Regions from separate parts of the Azospirillum sp. A1-3 genome, predicted to be linked through region 1. Evidence: riboswitches for the same ligand, from Rfam matches in the RefSeq annotation. Region 1 holds a riboswitch; each other region holds the start of a gene.
The links. Region 1 has a riboswitch for thiamine pyrophosphate ahead of thiC (phosphomethylpyrimidine synthase ThiC). Riboswitches for the same ligand answer to the same signal wherever they lie in the genome.
Positions count from the first base shown of each region.

Region 2: linked by a shared signal. The riboswitch ahead of M5E06_RS15895 (LuxE/PaaK family acyltransferase) and the one ahead of thiC (phosphomethylpyrimidine synthase ThiC) in region 1 are both predicted to bind thiamine pyrophosphate.
Region 3: linked by a shared signal. The riboswitch ahead of M5E06_RS05545 (ABC transporter ATP-binding protein) and the one ahead of thiC (phosphomethylpyrimidine synthase ThiC) in region 1 are both predicted to bind thiamine pyrophosphate.

Region 1 is NZ_JAMSLU010000001.1:324,547-331,962, reverse strand. Features, by position in the region: gene M5E06_RS01540 (Rne/Rng family ribonuclease) at 1-2,288, shown strand, start outside; gene greB (transcription elongation factor GreB) at 2,391-2,942, shown strand; gene thiC (phosphomethylpyrimidine synthase ThiC) at 3,101-4,828, opposite strand; TPP riboswitch at 4,948-5,081, opposite strand; gene M5E06_RS01525 (CorA family divalent cation transporter) at 5,158-6,144, opposite strand; gene M5E06_RS01520 (hypothetical protein) at 6,183-6,470, opposite strand; gene argB (acetylglutamate kinase) at 6,491-7,390, opposite strand.
Region 2 is NZ_JAMSLU010000002.1:537,800-545,215, reverse strand. Features, by position in the region: gene M5E06_RS15920 (3-oxoacyl-ACP reductase) at 1-72, opposite strand, end outside; gene M5E06_RS15915 (ABC transporter substrate-binding protein) at 83-1,093, opposite strand; gene M5E06_RS15910 (ABC transporter permease) at 1,100-1,849, opposite strand; gene M5E06_RS15905 (ABC transporter ATP-binding protein) at 1,846-2,628, opposite strand; gene M5E06_RS15900 (acyl-CoA reductase) at 2,618-4,093, opposite strand; gene M5E06_RS15895 (LuxE/PaaK family acyltransferase) at 4,108-5,205, opposite strand; TPP riboswitch at 5,310-5,442, opposite strand; gene M5E06_RS15885 (ABC transporter ATP-binding protein) at 6,054-7,157, opposite strand; gene M5E06_RS15880 (amidase) at 7,175-7,416, opposite strand, start outside.
Region 3 is NZ_JAMSLU010000001.1:1,168,139-1,175,554, forward strand. Features, by position in the region: gene M5E06_RS05530 (hypothetical protein) at 1-448, opposite strand, end outside; gene M5E06_RS05535 (hypothetical protein) at 445-1,047, opposite strand; gene M5E06_RS05540 (acetoin utilization protein AcuC) at 1,211-2,338, opposite strand; TPP riboswitch at 2,472-2,578, shown strand; gene M5E06_RS05545 (ABC transporter ATP-binding protein) at 2,614-3,345, shown strand; gene M5E06_RS05550 (ABC transporter permease) at 3,342-4,109, shown strand; gene M5E06_RS05555 (ABC transporter substrate-binding protein) at 4,157-5,098, shown strand; gene M5E06_RS05560 (universal stress protein) at 5,221-6,048, shown strand; gene M5E06_RS05565 (inositol monophosphatase family protein) at 6,292-7,104, opposite strand; gene M5E06_RS05570 (hypothetical protein) at 7,142-7,416, opposite strand, start outside.

The DNA.
Region 1 (7,416 bases):
CCAACCCGGCCGACCGCAAGCGCCTGAAGGAAATCCTGTCGGACCTCGACATTCCCGATGGCATGGCGGTCATCCTGCGCACCGCCGGGCTGGAGCGTTCCAAGCCCGAGATCAAGCGCGACCTGGAATATCTCCTGCGCCTGTGGGACGACATCCGCGAACAGACGCTGAAGTCGTCGGCGCCCTGCCTCATCTATGAAGAGGCGAACCTGATCAAGCGGTCGATCCGCGATCTCTACGCCAACGACATCGACGAGATCTGGGTCGAGGGCGAGGCCGGCTTCCGCACGGCGCGCGAATTCATGGACATGCTGATGCCGGGCCACTCCCAGCGCGTCCAGCTGTACCGCGACAGCCAGATCCCGCTGTTCCACCGCTATCAGGTGGAAACGCAGATCGATGCCATCCACAGCCCGGTGGTGCAGCTGCGCTCCGGCGGCTACATCGTCATCAACCCGACCGAGGCGCTGGTCTCCATCGACGTCAACTCCGGCAAGTCGACCCGCGAGCGCAACATCGAGGAAACCGCCTACAAGACCAACCTGGAGGCCGCCGACGAGGTGGCGCGCCAGCTGCGTCTGCGCGATCTGGCCGGCCTGATCGTCATCGACTTCATCGACATGGAGGAGCCGCGGAACAACGCCGCCGTCGAGCGCCGCATGAAGGAGGCGATGAAGAACGACCGGGCACGCATCCAGCTCGGCCGCATCTCCGCCTTCGGCCTGCTGGAGCTGTCGCGCCAGCGTCTGCGTCCGTCGCTGCTGGAGACCAACTTCGAGCGCTGCCCGCACTGCTCGGGCACCGGCGTCGTCCGTTCGGTCGAATCCGCCTCGCTGCACGTCCTGCGCGCCATCGAGGAAGAGGGCATCCGCAAGCGGTCGGCGGAGATCACCATCTACGTGCCGACCTCCATCGCGCTCTACATCCTCAACCAGAAGCGCGGTGAACTGGCCAAGATCGAAGAGCGCCATGCCTTCAGTGTCATGGTCCAGGCCGACGATGCCCTGATCGCCCCGGACCACCGTCTGGAGCGCAACAAGGCCCGCCTGCCCGACGAGGAAGGCCCGCTGGTCAGCGCCGACCGCGTGATGGCCGAGACCGACCGCGCGCTCGCCGCCGAGCCGGTCCAGCCGGTGGAGGAGCCGGAAGCCGAGGTCGAAGCCGCCCAGGTCGAGGAGACCGCCGAGCGTGCCGAGACCAACGGCGATGGCAATGGCGAGGACCGCCGTCGTCGCCGTCGTCGTCGTCGCGGCCGTGGCCGTGACCGCGAGGAAGGCCGGGCCGAGGGCGACACCGCCGAGGGCGAGGGCGAGACGGAGGAAGCCGGTCAGGAGACCGAGGAGACCGTTCTGCCGATTGCCGCCGAGGCGATCCCCGGTGCCGCCATCTCCGAACCCGATGCCGACTCGGCTGAAGCCGAAGGCGAAGGCGACGACGAGGATGAGGACGGTGAGGACGAAACCGGCGCCGACGCCGGCGAGCGCAACGGCGAAGGCCGCAAGAAGCGCCGCCGCGGCAAGCGCGGTGGCCGTCGCCGGTCGCGCCGCGAGGGTGCGGAAGGCCTGGAGGGCGGCGAGGAGGCCGCTTCCGAGCAACCCGCCGCTCCGGTTCAGGCCATCCCGGCTCCGACCGAGGCGAGCGACCTCGACTGGATCCTGGCCGGCGATACGACCCCGGCGGTCGAGCAAGCTCCTGTTCCGGTGACCGCCACCGAGCCGCCGGTGACCGCTCCGGCTCCGACCGAAGCCGCCGCGGCAAAGGCTCCGGCCAAGAAGGCGTCGCGCAAGCGGAAGGCCGCTGCCGAGGCTCCGGCCGAGGCTGCCCCCGTGGCTGCCCCCATGGCCGCTCCGGCAGTTGCCGAAGCCCCGGCCAAGGGCCGCAAGCGCAAGGCCGCCGCTGCGGTCGAAGCGCCGGTGGAAGCCGCTGCCGAAGCCGCGCCGGCCAAGAAGGCCACGCGCAAGCGCAAGGCTGCCGCCGAAGCCCCGGTGGAGGCCGCTCCCGTGGCCGCTCCGGCCGCTGCCGAAGCCCCGGCCAAGGGCCGCAAGCGCAAGGCCGCTGCCGCCGCCGAAGCCCCGGCGGAGGTCGCGACCGACAAGGCTCCGGCCAAGAAGGCGTCGCGCAAGCGCAAGGCCGCTGCCGAGGCTCCGGCCGAGGCCGCGCCGGTCGCCGCCGCGCCGGCTCCGGTGCCTCAGCCCGCTCCGGCCGCCGAACCCGCCAACGAGCCGGCTCCCGCCGGTGACGAGGACGAGGCGAATGCCAAGCCGCGCCGCGGCTGGTGGAAGCGGTAAGCCCAACGGCCCAACCGGGACCTCTGGAACGGGAAAAGGCGCCGCAAGGCGCCTTTTCCTTTTCCCGGACGTTATCACCCCTGCCACAGGACAGGTCGGACCATGAGCAAGGCCTTCACCCGCGAGAACGACACGCCTGACGACGACGATCTCGACGATCCGGCACCGCTGCCGCAAGGCTTCAAGAACTACATGACTCCGCCGGGCTTCCAGCGCATGCAGGAGGAGTTGCGCCACCTGCTGCGGGTGGAGCGGCCGAAGGTGGTGGAGGTGGTGTCCTGGGCCGCCGGCAACGGCGACCGGTCTGAGAATGGCGATTATCTCTATGGCAAGAAGCGCCTGCGCGAGATCGACCGCCGCATCCGCTTCCTGAACAAGCGGCTGGAATCGGCGGTGGTGGTCAATCCGCAGGACCAGAAGAACCGCGAACAGGTCTTCTTCGGCGCCACCGTCACCTATGCCCGCGAGGATGGGTCGGAGAACACCATCACCATCGTCGGCGCCGACGAAGTCGACCCCGACCGCGGCCATGTCAGCTGGATCTCCCCCATCGCCCGCGCCCTGCTGAAAGCGCGGGTGGGTGATCTGGTCGACGTCCGTACGCCAGCGGGGATGGAACAGGTGGAGGTGTTGGGGATCAAGTACGCGGGGTGAGGAGTAGCTATGACGGATGCCCCCTCCCCATCCCTCCCCCGCTATCGCAGGAGAGGGGGTAGGACGCTTGCCAGTGTTGCCGATCCGCCGAAGCGGCGGAGTTCCCTCTCCCGCCAAAGGCGGGGGAGGGTTAGGGAGGGGGCATCAACGCCGAACCCTCACTCCGCCGCCGGCTGGTAGATTTCCCCGCCCGACTCGCGGAACTTCTGCGACATCTCGGCCATGCCGGACTCCGCGGCGTCGCGGATTTCCTGCGTGATCTTCATCGAACAGAATTTCGGCCCGCACATCGAACAGAAATGCGCGGTCTTGGCCCCCTCCGCCGGCAGGGTCTCGTCGTGGTAGGCCATCGCCGTGTCGGGGTCGAGCGACAGGGCGAACTGGTCGCGCCAGCGGAAGGAGAAGCGGGCGCGCGACATGGCGTCGTCGCGCAGCCGCGCCGCCGGGTGGCCCTTGGCGAGGTCGGCGGCATGGGCGGCGATTTTGTAGGCGATGACGCCGGCCTTCACGTCGTCGCGGTCCGGCAGGCCCAGATGCTCCTTCGGCGTGACGTAGCAGAGCATCGCCGTGCCGAACCAGCCGATCATCGCCGCACCGATGGCGCTGGTGATGTGGTCATAGCCCGGCGCGATGTCGGTCACCAACGGCCCGAGCGTGTAGAAGGGGGCCTCGCCGCACAGCGCCAACTGCTTCTCGACATTGTGCTTGATCTTGTGCATCGGCACATGGCCCGGCCCCTCGATCATCACCTGCACGTCGCGCGCCCAGGCGATCTTGGTCAGCTCGCCCAGCGTCTCCAGTTCGGCGAACTGCGCGGCGTCGTTGGCGTCGGCCTGGCTGCCCGGCCGCAGACCGTCGCCCATCGACAGCGCCACGTCATAGGCGCGGCAGATTTCGACAATGTCGGCGAAATGGTCGTAGAGGAAATTCTCGCGGTGATGCGCCAGACACCATTTGGCAATGATTGAGCCGCCGCGCGAGACGATGCCGGTCACCCGCTTGGCGGTCAGCGGGATATGGGCCAGCCGCAGTCCGGCGTGGATGGTGAAGTAATCGACGCCCTGCTCCGCCTGTTCGATCAGCGTGTCGCGGAACAGCTCCCAGGTCAGATCCTCGGCCTTGCCATTCACCTTCTCCAGCGCCTGATAGATCGGCACGGTGCCGATGGGAACCGGGGAGTTGCGCAGGATCCACTCGCGGGTCTGGTGGATGTCGGCACCGGTGGACAGGTCCATCACGGTGTCGGCGCCCCAGCGGATCGACCAGACCATCTTCTCAACCTCCTCCTCGATCGAGGAGGTCACGGCGGAATTGCCGATGTTGGCGTTGATCTTGGTCAGGAAATTGCGGCCGATGATCATCGGTTCCGACTCGGGGTGGTTGACGTTGGACGGGATGATCGCCCGCCCACGCGCCACCTCGTCACGCACGAATTCCGGGGTGATGAAGTCGGGGATCTCGGCACCGAAATCCTCGCCGTCGCGCGCGGCCTCCAGCGCGGCGGCGCGGCCGAGGTTCTCGCGGACGGCGATGTATTCCATCTCCGCAGTGACGATGCCGGCGCGGGCGTAGGCCATCTGGGTCACGGCCCCGCCGCCCTTGGCCCGCAGCACGCCGCTGTCGGTGGTCTCGACATCGCCACGCGCCAGGATCCAGTCGCGGCGGTGCTTGGCCAGCCCGGCCCGCACGTCGATGGCGACCGACTCGTCGGTGTAGGGGCCGGAAGCGTCATAGACGGTCAGCGGCGGCTCGCCGCCCGACAGCGCGATCTCGCGCAGGGCGACGCGCAGGTCGGGAAAGCGCGTGCCGGGCACATGGATTTTCCGCGACGACGGCAGCGGGCCGGTCGAGATGCGGATGGCGTTCTCGTTGAAGTCCTTGGGCATTGGGTTTCTCCGTCGGAGTTGGGCGGACAAACCCGGGACTGCGGACGGAGGTGCGGTATCTTCGTGCAGGCCGTTCCCCGGCATAGCGGAGCCGATACGGCCGGACGGGGGCGTGGTCGGCCCGTCACGAGGTCCCTCCCTTCGCCGGTATGACCCGGATCAGGTTCGAAGGGTCACCACGCTGCCGGCGACGCTTGGCGCCGTCTGGCCGTTGGTATCTCAGCCCCCTGTCGGGACCCCCCTGGAATGCGCCCATCCTGCCGACGACGGACGCGCCTGTCAAAAGGAAAGCGCTGCGGACGATCCGCCTGCCATATTGTGGAAACGCGCTACATCCAGCGTTTCGACCGCACATAGACCATCGGCAGCAACGCCGACAACAGCATCAGCCCCAGGGCGCTGGCATAGCCGAAGGGCGAGCCGCTGCCGGGCATGTCGGTGAAGTTCATGCCGCCGATGCTGGCGACCAGGGTCGGCGGATAAAGCAGAACGGTCAGCACCGACACGATCTTGACGATCTCGTTCTGCTCGACATTGATCTGTCCCAACGCCGTATCCAGCGCCAGCGCGACCTTGCCGGCCAGGAAACGGGCATACTGGTCGAGCCCGCGCAGGTCCTGCAGCGCGGTCTTGGCCCAGCGCCGCGTCGCCTTGCCGGAATTCCAGCCGTCGCCGCGCGCCAGGAAGTCGGTCATACGGGTAAGGCTGGCCAGACTGACCCGCGCCTTGCCGATCAGATGGCCGGCATGGCCGATGCGCTTCAGCGTCTGGGCATCATCGAGCGTCTCGCCACGGGACCGCAGCTTGCGCCCACGGAAATAGCGGCGGTTCAGCGCATCCAACTCCACCCCGGTCCGTCGCAACACGACGGAGGTGCGGTCGATCATCCCATCCACCAACGCCGCCAGCACCAATTCGCCACGGGCGGCCGAGATCTCGCCATGGGTGGCGCGGCGGCGGAAGGCAAGCAGCGCCTGCGGATCGATGTCGTGGATGGTCACCAGCCGCCGCCCGGCCAACACAAAGCTGACGGTGGCGATGCGCGGCTCGTCGGTATCGGCCCAGACCAGCGCGGTGACGGTCATGGTCAAGGCGCCGCCGGTCAAGCGCAGACGGCTCGACTCCTCGATCTCCGCCATCTGCTCGCGGGTGGGCAGGCCCGTTCCGATCAGCGCCTCCGCCCGTGCCAACTCTTCGGACGTCGGATTGATGAGGTCGAGCCACACGGCGGAATCGGGCAACGGCGCCGCCTCTTCCGCGGCAGCCTCCCTGACCCAGCGCAGCAGACCGCCGTCATTGACGAAGACATGCAGCAAGGCTGTGCTCCTTGCATGGTGCGCGCCGGCACGCGGCGTTACGTCAGCCGACCACCGCGTCGCGGCTTAACGGGTGGCGGCGCCCTCTCCCCGTCATCAAGGTCCAGTGCCGCGCCCTCGGCCTTCAGCGCCTGTTCCAGCTTGCGCCGGAAGGCGCCGCCATCCCGCTTGGCGTCGAGGAAATGGCCGACCGCCTCCTTCGCCGCGTCGCTGTCGTAGGGAACCTTGCCCAACGCCGCCAGCTTGGCGCGCTCCACCAGCTTCGGGTCCATCTTCTCGCGGATGGCCTTCATCTGGCGGAGCAAATCCTTGCGCAGGTCGGACATCAGTCCCCCATATTCCGGCGTCAGGCCTTGCCGATCAGGGTGCCGGCGCCGCCTTCGGTGAAGATCTCGAGCAGCAGCGCATGCGGCACGCGGCCATCCAGGATAACAGCGGCATCGACGCCCTGCTCCACCGCGCCGATGCAGGTCTCGATCTTCGGGATCATGCCGCCCGAGGCGGTACCGTCGGCGATGGCCTTGTGGGCATCCGCCAGCGACATCTTCTCGATCAGCTTCTTTTCCTTGTCGAGCACACCGGCGACGTCGGTCAGCAGGAAGAAGCGCGCCGCCTTCACCGCCGCCGCGACCGCACCGGCCGCCGTGTCGGCGTTGATGTTGTAGGTGTCGCCGTTCACGTCGAAGCCGACCGGCGCGATCACCGGGATGATGTCCGACTTGGCGAGAGCCTGCAGAATCTCCGGATTCACCTTGTAGGGCTCTCCGACGAAGCCCAGGTCCAGCACCCGCTCGATGTTGCTGTCGGGGTCGCGCTGCACGCGCTCCAGCCGGCGGGCGGTGATCAGGTTGCTGTCCTTGCCCGACAGGCCGACAGCGCGGCCGCCGGCGCTGTTGATGGCGGCGACGATCTGCTTGTTGATGGAGCCGGCCAGCACCATCTCGACCACCTCGACCGTCTCCTTGTCGGTGACGCGCAGGCCGTCGATGAAGCTGGACTTGATCTTCAGGCGCTCCAGCATCTGGCCGATCTGCGGCCCACCGCCGTGGACGACCACCGGGTTGATGCCGACCTGCTTCAGCAGCACGATATCGCGCGCGAACAGCTCCGCCAGACCGGCGTCGCCCATGGCGTGGCCGCCGTACTTGATGACGAAGGTGCTCCCGGCATAACGGCGCATGTAAGGCAGCGCTTCGGACAGGGTACGGGCCTTGGCGAGCCACTCGTCACGGGTGGGAGTCTGCACGGGAGGATGCCCTTTGTCGGGATGGA
Region 2 (7,416 bases), on a different contig from region 1:
GGCGCGGGCGATGGCGGCACCGATGCCGCGCCCGGCACCGGTGACGAGGATGACCTTGCCCTGGAAATCCATAACGGTCCCGTTACTGCTTGGGTGGAATCAGGTCGGTGCGCACCACGGCACCCGTGTCGAGCGGGCGGGCGATCAGGCCCAGTTGGTGGAAGGTGTCGGCCCCCTTCTGCATCACGCCGGGATCGAAGGCGCCCAGCCCCTCGCGCTCCGTCGTCTCCGACACGGTGGAGGCGTTGCGCAGCTTGATGATGCCCAGGTTTACCGCCTCGTCCGAACCGTTGATGGCGCGGGTGACGGCGATGCGGGCGGCCTCCTCCGGATTGGCGATCATCCAGGCGGCACTGTCGCGATAAGCGGCGAGGAAGCGGGCGAGCAGCGGCTTCTTATTGCGGTAGGTCTCCTCCGTCACCACGAAGATGTCGCTCGGCAGGTTCAGGCTGTCGCGCACCTCGATCACGTTGACCTCGGGCAGGCCCTTCAGCCGCGCGACGTAGAGGCCGGTGTCGGTCGCCGCCGTGGCGTCCACCTGCCCCTGGATCACCGGGGCGAAGTTCAGCAGGCCGGTCACCTCGATGGTCACGTCCTTCTCGCTCAAGCCGACCTGATGCAGGAGCACGGCCAGATTCTGCCGGGTGCCGCTCGACAGGCTGTAGACGCCGACGCGCTTGCCCTTCAGGTCGGCGGGCTTGGTGATGCCGTTGGCCTTGGGCGACACCACGTTGAAGACGTTCTGCGGGTAGATGTTGTAGATGGCCACCAGCTTCTCGCCCTTGTCCAGCGCCAGATAGAAGGCGGCGGGATCGGTGAAGGCGATGTCGGCCTTGCCGGTCAGCATGGTCTGGATCGCCGACCCGCCGCCGGTGCCGGGCACATAGTCCAACGCGATGCCCTTGGACTTGAAGAAGTCCTTGTCGGGCTCGGCCAGCAGATTGGTGATCTCGCTGATCGGCTGGCTCCAGCCCGCCACCGTCACCTTGTCCAGCGCCCCGGCCGGCGTTTGGGCGAGCGCGCCGGACACGCTGCCCAACAGCAACGCCCCCACGAGTGCGGACACCCCCGCCGCACGAGAAAACAGCCCCATTCCCAGTTATCCTTTCGCCTGTCGAGACAATAGCCACCGCTCGATCAGCAGCGTGGCCTGATACACCAGCATGCCCAGCGCAGTGATGACCGCGAACAGGGCGAACATCAGCGGGGTGTCCATCATCCCCTGCGCGGCGATGATCGAGGCGCCCAGCCCCTGGCGCCCGCCGATGAATTCCCCCACCACGGCGCCGACCAGCGCCAGCACCACCGCCACCCGCAGCCCGGCCAGGATTACCGGCAGGCCCGAGGGAATTTTGAGCCGCGTCAGGGTGCGCCAGCGCCCGGCCCGCAGCATGCGGAACAGTTCCCGCTTGGCGGGATCAACGCGGTCCAGCCCGGTTAGCGTGTTCTCCAACAGCGGGAAGAAGCAGATCAATGCCGTGATCGCGACGGTGGAGGACATGCCGAAGCCGAACCACAGGATGAACAGCGGCGCCAGCGCCAGCTTCGGCACCACCTGGCTGGCGATGACGTAGGGGTAGAGCAAGCGGCGCAGCCCCGCGACTTCCGCCAGCGCTACCCCGGCGACAAAGCCGACGAGACAGCCGATGCCCAGCCCCAGCGCCATCTCCGTGGCGGTCATCGCCAGATGCGACAGCAGCCGTCCGCTCGCCAGACCGCTCCACAACGCAGCCCCCACCGCCGAGGGCGACGGAAGCACCAGCGCCGGGATCCCCGACCAGCGGCAATAGCCCTCCCATCCCGTCAGCAGCAGCGGCGGCAGCAGGATCGCGGCGATGCGGGTCGTCATTCCGCCGCCTCCGCCCGCCGGAGTCCGGACGCGCCGTCCATAGCGTGGCGCAGATCGCGGCACAGCGCGTTGAAGCGCGGGTCGTAGCGCAGGTCACGCGGGCGCGGGCGGGGCAGATCGATGGAGACGCTGTGGCGCAGCCGCCCGTCCGCCATCACCGCGACGCGATCGCCCAGATAGACCGCCTCGGCGATGTCGTGGGTGACGAACAACGCGGTGGTGCCGCGCTGCGCGCACAGCCGCAGAAGATCCTCCTGCAACTCCTCGCGCGTGAGGGCGTCAAGCGCGGCGAAGGGCTCGTCGAGCAGAAGCAGCGCCGGATCGGCAATCAGCGCGCGCGCCAGCGCCACCCGGCTCTGCTGCCCGCCCGACAGAGCCCGCGGTCCCCGCTGCGACAGCCCCGCCAGCCCGACCAGTTCCAGCAGGTCCAGTGCGCGGGCGCAGTCGTCGGCGGTGGCACGGCGGTGCAGCGTCACCGGCAGCAGCACATTATCCAGCACCGTCAGCCATTCCAGCAGCGTCGGCGTCTGGAAGACGACGCCCACCGCATCGCCCGGCCCCTGCACCGGCGCCCCGTCCAGCCGCACCTGTCCGGCGGCGGGGGCGAGAAGTCCGGCGGCCAGCTTCAGCAACGTGGTCTTGCCGCAGCCGCTGCGCCCCAGCAGGCAATGAACCGCCCCACGGCCAACCGTCCAGTCGACACCATCGACAATCGCAGCATCGCCGTAATCGAAGCGCACGCCCTCGAAAACCAGGAAGGTGGCCGGATCAATCGGCATAGCGGGCTAACCCCTCTGCCAGCCCTTCCGCCGACCGCTCGATCTCCGTCACCGTCACCAGATCCAGCAGGTTGAACCGGCCGTCGTGGTGCCAGCCGGCCTCCGGCGCGGTCATGTTGCCTAAGGCGCAGAGCCGCGTTACCCCCGCCGCCCCCAGTGGTCCGGCCAGGCGGAACAGTTCCTCCGGCGCCGCCGCGATGCCGGCGGTCTGCAAAATGGCGCGGTGCGGGGCGACGCGGCCCGCCACCTCCGCCAGATCGTCCACCGCCACCACGGCGATCGTCCGGTTCAGCGCGGTCGGCGCCAGCCCATCCGGCGCGTCGGTGCAGGACACGCACCAGCCGCCCGCCGGGTCCGACAGCAGCAGATGACCGGACCCGTCCAGGCCGCGCATCGTCTGCCTGTCGCGCCAGCCGGCGACCTCGCCGGCCTCCGCCATCGACAGGGCCCGGCGCGGTTGTTTGCGAGCCAGCACCGCAAGTTCATGAGCGAGCATGGCGGCGAAATCCTGCGGCGAGAGCCGGCCGCCGCGTTCGACAAACAGCGTGTGCGGCGAATAGCAGCCTTGCTGATCGTAGCGGGCGATGTCGTGGGCGGCCAACCGTGCCGTCTCCCCCGCCCGCCGCGGGTCGAGGGCGGCTCGCGACACCAGCGCGAAGCTGATCTTGTGACCATAGGGCAGGAATCGGGTGCTCACCGGCACCCGGTCGCGGATCGCCGCCAGCGCCGCATTGCCGCCATAGGCGACCACGGTATCGGCCTGGGCCAGCCATGCCCGCTCCGCCGCCGCGTCGCCGCCCTTCCACCACACCACCGCCAGGCAGTCGCCCAGCCTGGGATCGATCTCCGCCAGCAATTGCGCGAACCAGCCCGCGAACAGCGGTTCGGCGCTGGGCAGCTTGCCGACCGTCCCGGACTTGACCAGCAGGCCAGAGATAAGGCTCCATAAAGGCAGTCCCGGCACATTGCCCGCCCAGACATGCAGCAGCAAATCGGGACCGAAGGCGCGGGTGAAGCCGCCCTTGGGTGCCGGCTGGAACTCGTCCAACACCTGCGGGTTCGCGAAGTCCTCCGTCAGGAAGCGGCGCAACTCATGCGCGCGGAAGGTCTTCAGATAGCCGGTCAGCCCCAGTCTCACCATCTCAGCGTCATAGCCGGTGACGATGGGCAGCAGCCGCTCCGCCCTGCGGCGCCAGGGATCCTCGCGATTGAGCAGCCGTTGGATCGCCGCGTCGATCACGGTTACGATGTGCGCCGTCGACAGCGTCTTCAGATAGCCGCGCGCCGTCGCCCGGACCGTCGCGGAGACCCGCTCCACCTGCCAGGCATCCAGCACCGGCACCGCCACGCGCAGCGCCGCAGCGCCCGATCCGAAGGTCAGCACGCGCCGCTCCACCGCCTCCGGCGGCAGACCGGGCAGATGACCGGCCGGTTCCGGACGGGAGAAATCGTCGCCGAAAGCCAAGGCCGCGCTCCCGCTCAACCGCGTGCGGCGGCGAGGAAATCCTCCACCGCCAGCGAGCAGCCCTTGGCTTGCGCGCCGGCGACACGTCCCAGCAGGCGGAAGCCCCCCTCCTCCAGAATGCCGGCGTCTTCGGTCAGGATGGCGGCGACCGAGTTGATGTGGGCCAGATCATGGTGCACCAGCACGCCCATGTTGCCGGGCGGCACGTCCAGGCCGGACAATGCGTCGACGACGCGGCTGCGGATCCAATGCGGGCCGGATTTCAGCGACGGACAGACCGCATTGCCGTCGTCGTAGAACTGGGTGCTCAGCTCCGTCATTCCGTACATGTTGATGCAGCGCTGACGCGGCACGCCGAAGAATTCGGCCAGCTGGCCGTAGAACTCGTCCGGTTGCAGCTCGCGCGACTGGCCCTTGAAGCCGCCGGTGTCGAGGATGCGGCTTCCCTCCGGCAGGCCGAAGCGGCGGCCGTCGCGCGCCATGGCGTCCATCAAATGCACGAAGCCATAGCTGGCGCCCAGCAGGGCGAAGGGCTCCCCCGACCGCTCGGCGGCGTCCAGCCGGTCATAGAGCCCGGCGATGTCGATGCCCGCCTCGCCGATCCAATGGAGGCTGTCCGGCGTGCCGCATTCCGCCCGCGCCAGCTCCAGATAATGGGCGAGCGAGGAGTTCGGCATTGCCGTCTCGGTCGGGAACAGGATGCCCATCGCCATCCGCTCGTCCCCTGCCCCTGCCCCTGGCATGAAGCGGCGGCGGAAGTTGAGCAGCGTGGAACGGTCGTAAACCGTCAGGGTCGTGTGGTGGATCTGGCCGCGGATGCCGCCCTTGGTCGTGCCGCTGGTCATGAAGATACGGGCGGATTCCTCCGCCGGGCGGCAGCTGAGCGTCAGATCCTTGAAGGCGTTGATCGGCACCGCCGGGATGTCGCGCCAGCTCTTTACCCCGCGCGGCACCCGGCCGCGCTGCATGGCGAAGCGGCGATAGGGCTGGTTGTGCTCGAACTGGTGGGCGAAGACCGCCAGCGCCAGGGCGTTGAAGGCCTCGTCGGCCGCCGCCCCGGTTCCGATGTCGGCCTCCATGAAGGCCAGAACCTTGTCGTAGATCGCGCTCACGGCCACCCTCCTCATCCCATTTATCTCCAAACGGCACCGACCGATGGAGCAACAAACGAATCCGGAACGAGCCTGTGGGGTATGGATCTGCGCGTCGGCCGCAAAGGCCTTCTCGTCCCGCATCCCTACGCCGGCATGACCCGGATCAGGTTCTAAGGGTTGCCGCGTCGCCCGGACGCGAAGGACCGGGCCGGCGGGTGTCTCAGCCTCCTGAACGAGGCTCCCCTGGGAACGGAACGGAGCCTAGAAGACCATCGCGCCTTCTGTCAACGCCGGGGATGCCGGCCCTCTCAGCGTCAAGGATTGTCATTTCCCCCTCCTCCTGCTGGCGTGCATACACCGTCGACAGAACGCCGGCTCGGCGAGGGAAGGTGAAACTCAATATATTTGCGGAGCAATAGCCTACCCGCTCCGCACCACCGGCGATGCCGCCGTTCCGTCGGCGGTGCGTCTCCTTACGCTCCTCCGCTAACGCACTCCCCTGCCAGCGCGGGGCTGGATTCCGACCTGCACAGCGAGCTGGCGGGCGTCCTGGCGGTCTGCGAGGGCGCCGCTCGGATGCGCAAGACCCAGATGCACGAACGCCCCGGCTCTTTCGAACCGGGGCGTCAAGTGTCGGTGGTTGCGGGGGCAGGATTTGGCCTTTACCGGACGCGTGCTCGATATTGAAGAACGGATGGAGTTCGAAAAGCATGGTACGAGGAAGCGACGATCCTGGCGGAAGCTATACATCGGCATGGATGTGGCAAACGGCCGGATTGTCGCCGCAGCTCTCACCGACCACGCGGTCCCAACTAACGGTGTGGAAGGCGCGAAAGCGCCTCCCCGCCGGCGGGATGTCGTTTCGATCAGTGACCCACCGGCAGTGCGATGGCGTCGGCCGGTCCCCATTCCACCCGATAACGGCCGCCCGGACGCACATGCTGGTGATCGGCATTGTTGGGAATTTTCGCGACCAGCCCGGCGGCCGGACCGTCCGCCAGATGCACGCGGATGTGGTCGCCCAGATAAATCAGGTCGGAGACATGGCCGAACAGGCTCCGCTCTCCTCCGGCGCCACCAGCCGCCTCTGCCGGCACCAGCCGGACCCGCTCGGGCCGCAGCGACACGGTGACCGAAGCACCCGCCTCGAGACCGGCGGCAACACGGGCCTGCACCACCGAACCGCTTTCCAAACGGATGGTCCCGCGATCGTCCTGCCGGTCGGCCAGCACCCCAGACAGCCGGTTGTTCTCGCCGATGAAGCCGGCGACGAAGACGGTGGCTGGTTCCTCGTACAGTTCCGCCGGCGTCGCCAGCTGTTCGACCCGGCCGCGGTTGAAGACGGCAATGCGGTCGGACATGGTCAACGCCTCCGCCTGGTCGTGGGTGACATAGACCATGGTCACGCCGAGACGTTCATGCAGATGCTTGATCTCGAACTGCATGTGTTCCCGCAAGTTCTTGTCCAACGCCCCCAATGGCTCGTCCATCAGGACCAGATCCGGTTCGAACACCAGCGCCCGCGCCAGCGCCACCCGCTGCTGCTGCCCGCCCGAAAGCTGGGACGGGCGGCGCTGCGCCAACGCACCCATCTGCACCATGTCGAGCGCGCGGGCCACCCGCCGCTCCGTCTCCGCCCGCCCCATCCGCCGCACCTTCAGCGGATAGGCCAGATTCTCGGCGATGGTCATGTGGGGGAACAGCGCGTAGTTCTGGAACACCATGCCGATGTTACGGCGGTGCGGCGGCACATTCTGAATCGGCTTGCCGGCCACACGGATTTCGCCGCACGACGGCGCCTCGAACCCCGCCAGCATCATCAGGCTGGTGGTCTTGCCGGAACCGGACGGCCCCAGCATCGTCAGGAACTCCCCCTTCGGGATCGACAGGTCCAGCCCTTCGATCACCAGAGTGCGCCCGTCATAGCTTTTCTGGACGCCGGCGAACTCCACAAATCCCTGATTTTCCATGATCATACCCTCCGGGGTCAGGCGGCGTGGACGGGCGGGCGGCGGTCCCGCCAAGGGCGGGCGGCTTCCAACTGGGCGGCAAGACGGAACAGCGTCGTTTCATCGCCGGCGCGGCCGGTGAACTGGGAGCCGACCGGCAGCCCTTCGGCGTTCCAGGACAGCGGAACGCTCATCGCCGGCAGACCGGCCATGTTGGCGAAAGTGGTGAAGGCCAGGAATTGCATGAAGCGGTCCATCACTGCCTCCCCGCCATACAGCC
Region 3 (7,416 bases), 840 kb from region 1:
CGGCCGCCTCGCGGTCTGATTCCGCCCACACCAGATAATTGCGCCCGCGTGCCCATTCGACCGCCAGCGGGTGGGTGGCGTCGATCTCGCCGATCTGCTGATTCACCACGGTCACCAGCCATTCCTTGTCGCCGGGATTGCGCCGGTCGGTCAGGACCAGGATCTGCGGGCGGCGCTTCTGCTGCGCTTCGGTCAGGCGCTGCTGCACCTCCACCTGCTTCTTGCGCAGTTCCACGATGTCCCGCGTCAGCTCCTCGATCTCGGCATGGAGGTTTTCCTCCTCGCGGTGCAGGCGGTGGATGGTGGCGTCCAGCTTGTCCAGCCTGTTGCGCACGCCGCGCACACGCTGGCGCGCCTGCGATACCCGCTGTTCAACGGTCATCAGCACATTGCCGAGCCATGCGCCGATCGCGACGATCGCCAGGACGATGATGAAGTTGATCATCATGTCGCGGCACCGGCCTTGGCGCGAGCGGTGGCGGGCGGCACCGGCACGCCCCCCTTGCCGCCGGTCCTCGCATCGCCGCGCATGAAGGACTTCTGGAACCCCAGCTTGAAGGGGAAGGCGACGTCGCACATCTGCTTCGCCTCGTCGAAGCTGGAGGCCCAGACCTCCGCCACGTTGGAACAGCGCCAGATCGGATTCACGGGCCCGCGTTCGCCGGCGGCCCGTGCGGCGGCAGACGCCTTTTCCTGGGTGACGGTGGCGACGAACTTCATCAGGCCGGCCTGCGGGTCGCCGACTTCGTGCACGAACATCGGCGGCTGCTCGGCCAGTTCGCGGATCTGCTTTTCCGCCTTGCGGATGTCGCTTTCCAGCCGGTTGCGGTCGGAGGACTGGCTATTGCGGCGCTGAACCAGCTGGTTGACGCGGTTCTGAAGCTCCTGCGATTCCGCATGCAGCACATAGACGCGGTTCTCGATCTGCTCCAGACCGCTGCTCTTTTCCATGATGTTCGGCAGGAAATCCTTCAGCATCATGGCGACCGGGACGGCGGCCAGCATGATGATGACGATGGCGATCAGGAACAGGGTCGTGTTCGACATCCGCCCGCCCGTTCTCCTACCAAAGCCCGGCCCAAGGCCGCATCATCCGAAGCGGAAGCTGCACCGGCGCAGTGGAATGAGGATCACCGAACAATCCAGATCCGTCAACGAATCGTCACGGCTTGGTTCGAAATTCGACCCAAATGAAACGATCTGCCACGGTTCAGGACAGCGCCATCTCCGCCACCCGCTTCACCGCGTCCCGCACCGGCCCCGGCCGGCGTTCGTCGCCCAGCGTGGTGAACCAGTGTTCCGGCGGATTGCGGCCCGCGGCGCGGCTCCAGGTCAGGGCGCGCAACACCGCCTCCGCCTCCGCAGTCGGCCTGATCGCCGGATCGATGCCGTTCATCACCGCCCAGATCCCGGCCCAGCAGCGCCCGACTGACCAGGGGTTATAGCCGCCGCCACCCACCACCAGCACCCGCGGCGCCAGCGGCAGCAGGGCCGCCACGGCATCCCACAGCGCGCGGTTGGACAGCTCCAGACGGCTCAGCGGGTCTTCGGCCAAAGCGTCGGCGCCGGTCTGGATCACCATCGCCTGCGGACGGAAGGCGCGGGTCAGCGGCAGGACCGCCGCCTCCATCACATGTTCCATCTCGCTGTCGTTGAAGCCCGGCGGCACCGGCAGGTTGCGGGCCATCCCGCCGGCGCGGTCCTCCGCCTTGCCGGTGTAGGGCCAGCGGCCGTCCTCGTGAATGGAGATTGTCAGAACCCGGTCGTCGTTGGCGAAGGCCTCCTCCACCCCGTCGCCGTGGTGGGCGTCGAGATCGACGTAGAGCACCCGCTCCAGCCCATGGTCGAGCAGTTCCAGGATGCCCAGCACCGGCGCGTTGAAATAGCAGAAGCCGCTGGCCCGGTCGCGGCGCGCATGGTGGGTCCCCGCCGCCGGGGCATAGACCAGACCGGCCGGCCGGTCGCCCAGGATCCGGGCCGCCTGCAATGCCGATCCGCTGCTGTGGGCGGGCCGCCGGTACATCTCGGCGAAGACCGGATTCTCCAGCTTGCCAAGATTATGGCGGGCGGCGGTGGCCTCATCCACCCGCTGTTCCACCTCCGCCCGTTTCAGCGCCGCGATGTAATCGGCGGTGTGGAAGCGCGCCAGCTCCCGTTCGCTCGCCACATGGGTGTCGAGATAGACCTCGTCCGGCAGCCAGCCCATGGCGCGGCTGAGGTCGATGGCGGTCGAGACGCGCGGAATCGCCAGCGGATGTTTCGGCCCATAGGTCGAGCCGCGATAGATCTCGCCGCCGATGAACAGCGGGGTGCGAAAGGGCGTGGTCAGGGCTGGCACTCCATGATGCCCGCCAGAAACTAGGCGTGGCCGCGTTCCGGTCAAGCGCCCGCTTCCAAGGTCGGGATTCCGCTGGCCGGAAGTCCGATCCGGCAATGCTTGCGGTCGCGGATCGTCCGCGCCTATAGTCGCCGCCTTCACTGGGGGGAGCCGATGGGCGGCTGAGAGGTCCTGTTGCGGGACGACCCCTGGAACCTGATCCGGTTCATGCCGGCGTAGGGATCAGTGATGCGGGACCGCACCCACTCCTTTTCCGCCAGAACGACATGCTTGCGATGACGCCGCTTTCGGTGACGATCTCGCGCGCCCGGCTGACCTATGGCGGCACGCTGCTGTTCTCCGACCTGACGTTGGAGCTGCCGGCCGGCCGGACCACCTGCCTGCTGGGACCGAGCGGCGTCGGCAAGACCACCCTGCTGCGCATCCTCGCCGGTCTTGCCGAGCCGGAACCGCCGACGCAAGTCGTTACCGGCGATGGGCAACCGCTGGCCGGCCGCATCGCCTACATGGCGCAGCAGGACCTTCTGCTGCCCTGGCTGACCGTCCTCGACAATGTCCTGCTCGGCGACCGGCTGCGCCACCGCCGGCCCAGCCCGGCGCGGGTGGAGCAGGCCCGCGCATTGCTGGACCGCGTCGGTCTGGCGGGGAGGGAACGCGACCGCCCGGCCGCCCTGTCCGGCGGGCAGCGACAGCGCGTGGCGCTGGCCCGCACGCTGATGGAGGACAAGCCGCTGGTCCTGATGGACGAGCCCTTCTCGGCGCTCGACGCCATCACCCGGCTGCGGCTGCAGGAAACAGCGGCGGAGACATTGGCCGGCCGCACCGTCCTGATGGTCACCCACGACCCGCTGGAGGCGCTGCGCATCGGCGACCGCCTGCATGTGATGACCGGCCGTCCCGCCGTGATGGGGCCGGCGCTGGAGCCGTCCGGCGCGGTGCCGCGCCGTGTCGACGATCCCGGCCTGCTCGCGCATCAGGCCGAGCTGCTGCGGAGGCTGGCGGAATGAAGGCGCTGCTGCGCGCCCTGGTCACCCTGCTGGTGCTGGTCGCCGGCTGGCAGGCGCTGGTCTGGGCCACCGGCCTGCCGCGCTACCTGCTGCCCAGCCCGCTGGCGGTCGCCGACGCCATGCGGCGGCAGGCGCCCCTGTTGCTGACCCACGGCCTGACCACTCTGTCGGAGATCCTGATCGGGCTGGTGGCTGGCGTGGCGCTGGGCGGGGTCAGCGCGTTGCTGCTGGCGCGCTTCCGCACCGCGCGGCGCTGGCTGATGCCGCTGCTGCTGGTCAGTCAGGCGATCCCGGTCTTCGCCCTGGCGCCGCTGTTGGTCCTGTGGCTGGGCTACGGCATGGCCTCCAAGATCGCCATGGCGGTGCTGGTCATCTATTTCCCGGTGACGACCGCGCTGTTCGACGGGCTGCGGCGCACCGATCCCGGCTGGCTCGACCTTGCCCGCACCATGGGAGCCTCCCCCGCCGCCATCCTGTGGAGCATCCGCCTGCCGGCCGCCCTGCCCGCCTTCTGGTCCGGCGTACGTGTCGCCGCCGCGGTGGCGCCGATCGGCGCGGTGATCGGCGAATGGGTGGGGTCGTCCTCCGGCCTCGGTTACCTGATGCTGCACGCCAACGCCCGCATGCAGATCGACCTTCTGTTCGCCGCCGTGCTGGTGCTGGGGCTGTTCGCGGTGACGCTCTACGCCGCCGTCGATGCGCTGGCCCGCCGCGCCCTACCCTGGCAACCCGATACCCAACCTGCCGAAGACGCCAACCCTTAAGCCGCCAACCCTTAAGCCGCCAACCCTCGAAGGGGGAGAGACACCCGATGAAGCACTTGCTCACCGCCGGCCTGATGGCCGCCAGCCTGATGACCTCGCTTCCGGCCCTGGCCCAGGACAAGCTGTCCGTGATGCTGGACTGGTTCGTCAACCCCGACCACGCTCCGCTGGTGGTGGCGCAGGAGAAGGGCTTCTTCAAGGACGCCGGGCTGGACGTGACTCTGACCGCCCCGGCCGACCCCAACGATCCGCCGAAGCTGGTCGCCGCCGGTGGCACCGACATCGCCGTCTCCTACCAGCCGCAGTTGATCCTGCAGGTGGACGAGGGGCTGCCGCTGGTCCGCATCGGCACGCTGGTGTCGACGCCGCTGAACTCCGTCGTCGTGCTGCGCGACGGGCCGGTGAAGTCGCTGAAGGACCTGAAGGGCCGCAAGGTCGGCTACTCGATCGCCGGCTTCGAGGACGCCCTGCTCGGCGCCATGCTGGAGAGGCAGGGGCTGAGCCTGAAGGACGTCGAACTGGTGAACGTCAATTTCTCGCTCTCGCCGTCGCTGCTGTCGGGTCAGGTCGATGCGGTGATCGGCGCCTTCCGCAACTTCGAGCTGAACCAGATGGAGATCGAGAAGCATCCCGGCCGCGCCTTCTACCCGGAGGAGGAAGGGGTGCCGCCCTATGACGAGCTGATCCTGGTCGCCCGCAAGGACAAGGCGAACGACCCGCGCTTCAAGCGCTTCCTGGCGGCGGTGGAACGGGCGACGCTCTACATTCTGAACCATCCGGAGGAATCGCAGGCCGCCTTCGTCAAGGGCCGGCCGGAGCTGAACGACGAACTGAACCGCCGCGCCTGGGCCGACACCCTGCCGCGCTTCTCCCACAGCCCGGCGGCGCTGGATGCCGAACGCTACACCCGCTTCGCCGAGTTCCTGAAGGCGCGCGGCCTGATCAAGACGGTGGCGCCGCTCGACCACTATGCGGTGGTGGTGAAGTAACACCGTCCGCTTGCAGACATTGCCATTCGCCCCGGCGGAGCGTTATCTGAAAGGAAAGCGCTCCGCCGGCCGACTGTCGAGCCGATGGCGGGCCAAAGCATAAGATTGGGAGACGCGAGGGCATGCCGATCAAGACCATCCTGCTGCACATGGCCAACGACGACGCCTACGCCAGCCGTCTGGCGGTGGCCGCTGCCCTGGCCAAGCGCCTCTCCGCCCATATCCAGGCTCTCTACATCGCCACCCCGGTGTCGATGCCGGCCGGCGCCACCGGCCGCGCCGCCTCCTACGGCTTCATGGCGGAGGCCACCGCCATCGCCCACGAGAATGCCGAACGCATCGAGCGGGAGGTGCGTCAGGCGCTCGACGGCCTGTCCTTCGACTGGACGATCGAAGAGGGCGATCACGTCGATCTGCTGGCGGAGCGGGCCTCCTACGCCGATCTGGTCGTGGTGGCGCAGTCGGCCGCGGTTCGGGCGGGCGAACGGGTGTCGCTGCACCATATCCCCGACCGTCTGCCGCTGGAGACCCCCACCCCGGTGCTGGTTCTGCCGCCGAAGCAGCCGGCCGCGGCCCCGATCGGCCGCCATGTGCTGGTCGCCTGGAAGAACAGCCCGGAATCGGCCCGCGCCGTCCGCGCCGCCATGCCTTTCCTGGAAGCGGCGGATTCCGTCACCGTCCTGTCGGTCGAGCCGCCGGGTCAGCACAGCAACGATGCCGCCGATCTGGTTGACTGGCTGCACCGCCACGGCATCGCCGCCCGCCCGCAGTCGGTCATAGCGTCGGGCGGCGAGGTCGGCGACATGATCCTGTCCTGCTGCAGCGACCAGGGTGCCGACCTGCTGGTGATGGGCGCCTATGGCCATTCCCGTCTGCGTGAACTGGTACTGGGCGGCGCGACCCGCACAGTGCTGGATGGGCTGACCCTGCCGGCACTGCTGACGCATTGAGGGTGTTGCAGGGAGGGAGGGGTGTGCGGCGGATGCCCCCTCCCTATCCCTCCCCCTCTTCGAGGGAGAGGGGATTGAATGCTTGTCAGCCTGACGCTCTGCAAAGGATAGGCGGAGTTCCCTCTCCCGCAAAGCTCTCGCACAAAGCTTCGCTTTGTGCTGACGCGGCAGGCGGACCGTAGGTCCGCTGAGAGCGGGGGAGGGTTAGAGCGGGGGCAATCAGCACCTCCCTACCCAATCAACTCACCCAAAAAGCTGCCCGTGCAGCGCCTGCCAGCTGTCGCGATCGGGCGCCAGCAGGATGCTCCCTCTGAGCAGCCCCGGCCGATAGGGCGTGCCGTCGATCAGCGCGGAATAGCCGCCGGCCTCCGCATGCATCAGCACGCCGGCCGCATGATCCCACGGCATCAGCCGGTGATAGAGCGAGTAATGCGCCCGCCCCTCCAGCAGCCGCAGATACTCCTGCGCGGCGCTCGACAGGCAGGCGCGCTCGCCCAGCCCGGCGCTGCGCTCCTCCAACTGCCGCCCCATCTCCTCGGCGCAGAAGCGCGTCGACAGCGCGCCGACCATCTGCGGCAATGGCACGGCCGGTGCCACATGGACGCGGTTGCCGTTCAGCCGCGCGCCCTGCCCCTTCACCGCCGTCGCCATACGGCCATCGACCGGATCGTGGATCCAGCCGGCGACCGTCTCGCCCTTCCAGGCAAGCGCCACGATCACCGCGAACATCGGCCGGCCCTGAGCGAAATTGATGGTGCCGTCCACCGGATCGATGATCCACACCGGATCGTCGCCATGGATGCGGTCGAGCACACGCTCGTCCTCCGACGCGGCCTCTTCGCCGATGACGCGGCTGCCCGGCAGCAGGGTGGACAGCGCCGGGGTCAAGGCCCGCTCCGCCGCCTCGTCCGCCAGCGTGACAAGGTCGGTCGGGCCGGTCTTCTGCCGGATGCCCGATGAGTCGAGCTTCTGGAAATACGGCATAATCTCCGTCCGTGCGACGGAGCGGATCAGGTCGGAAACCTGGTCGATGTCGGGAAGCGGGAAACCCATCATGGTCGGAAGGTTCCTGATGGCTTGAGGGGACGGCGGTTCAGCGCTTCGCCGCCGGCGTTTTGCCGGGCACGCTGTCCAGTTTCAACGTGGGATCGCCGCCCTTCGGGTCGGTCAGCAGAACCCTGCCGTCCAGCCCGCTGTCCTTCAGCGCCTTCGACAGCGCATCGAAGGTGGCGCGGTCGGCGGCGGCTGCTGCGGCTTCCTTGGCGGGATCGGGCGGCGGGGGCAACACCGGGCCACCCTGTGCCGGCTCACGCGGCGCCTTGGGGTCGGGCGGTGGAGGTGGCAGTGGGGTGCCCGCGGTTTCCTTCT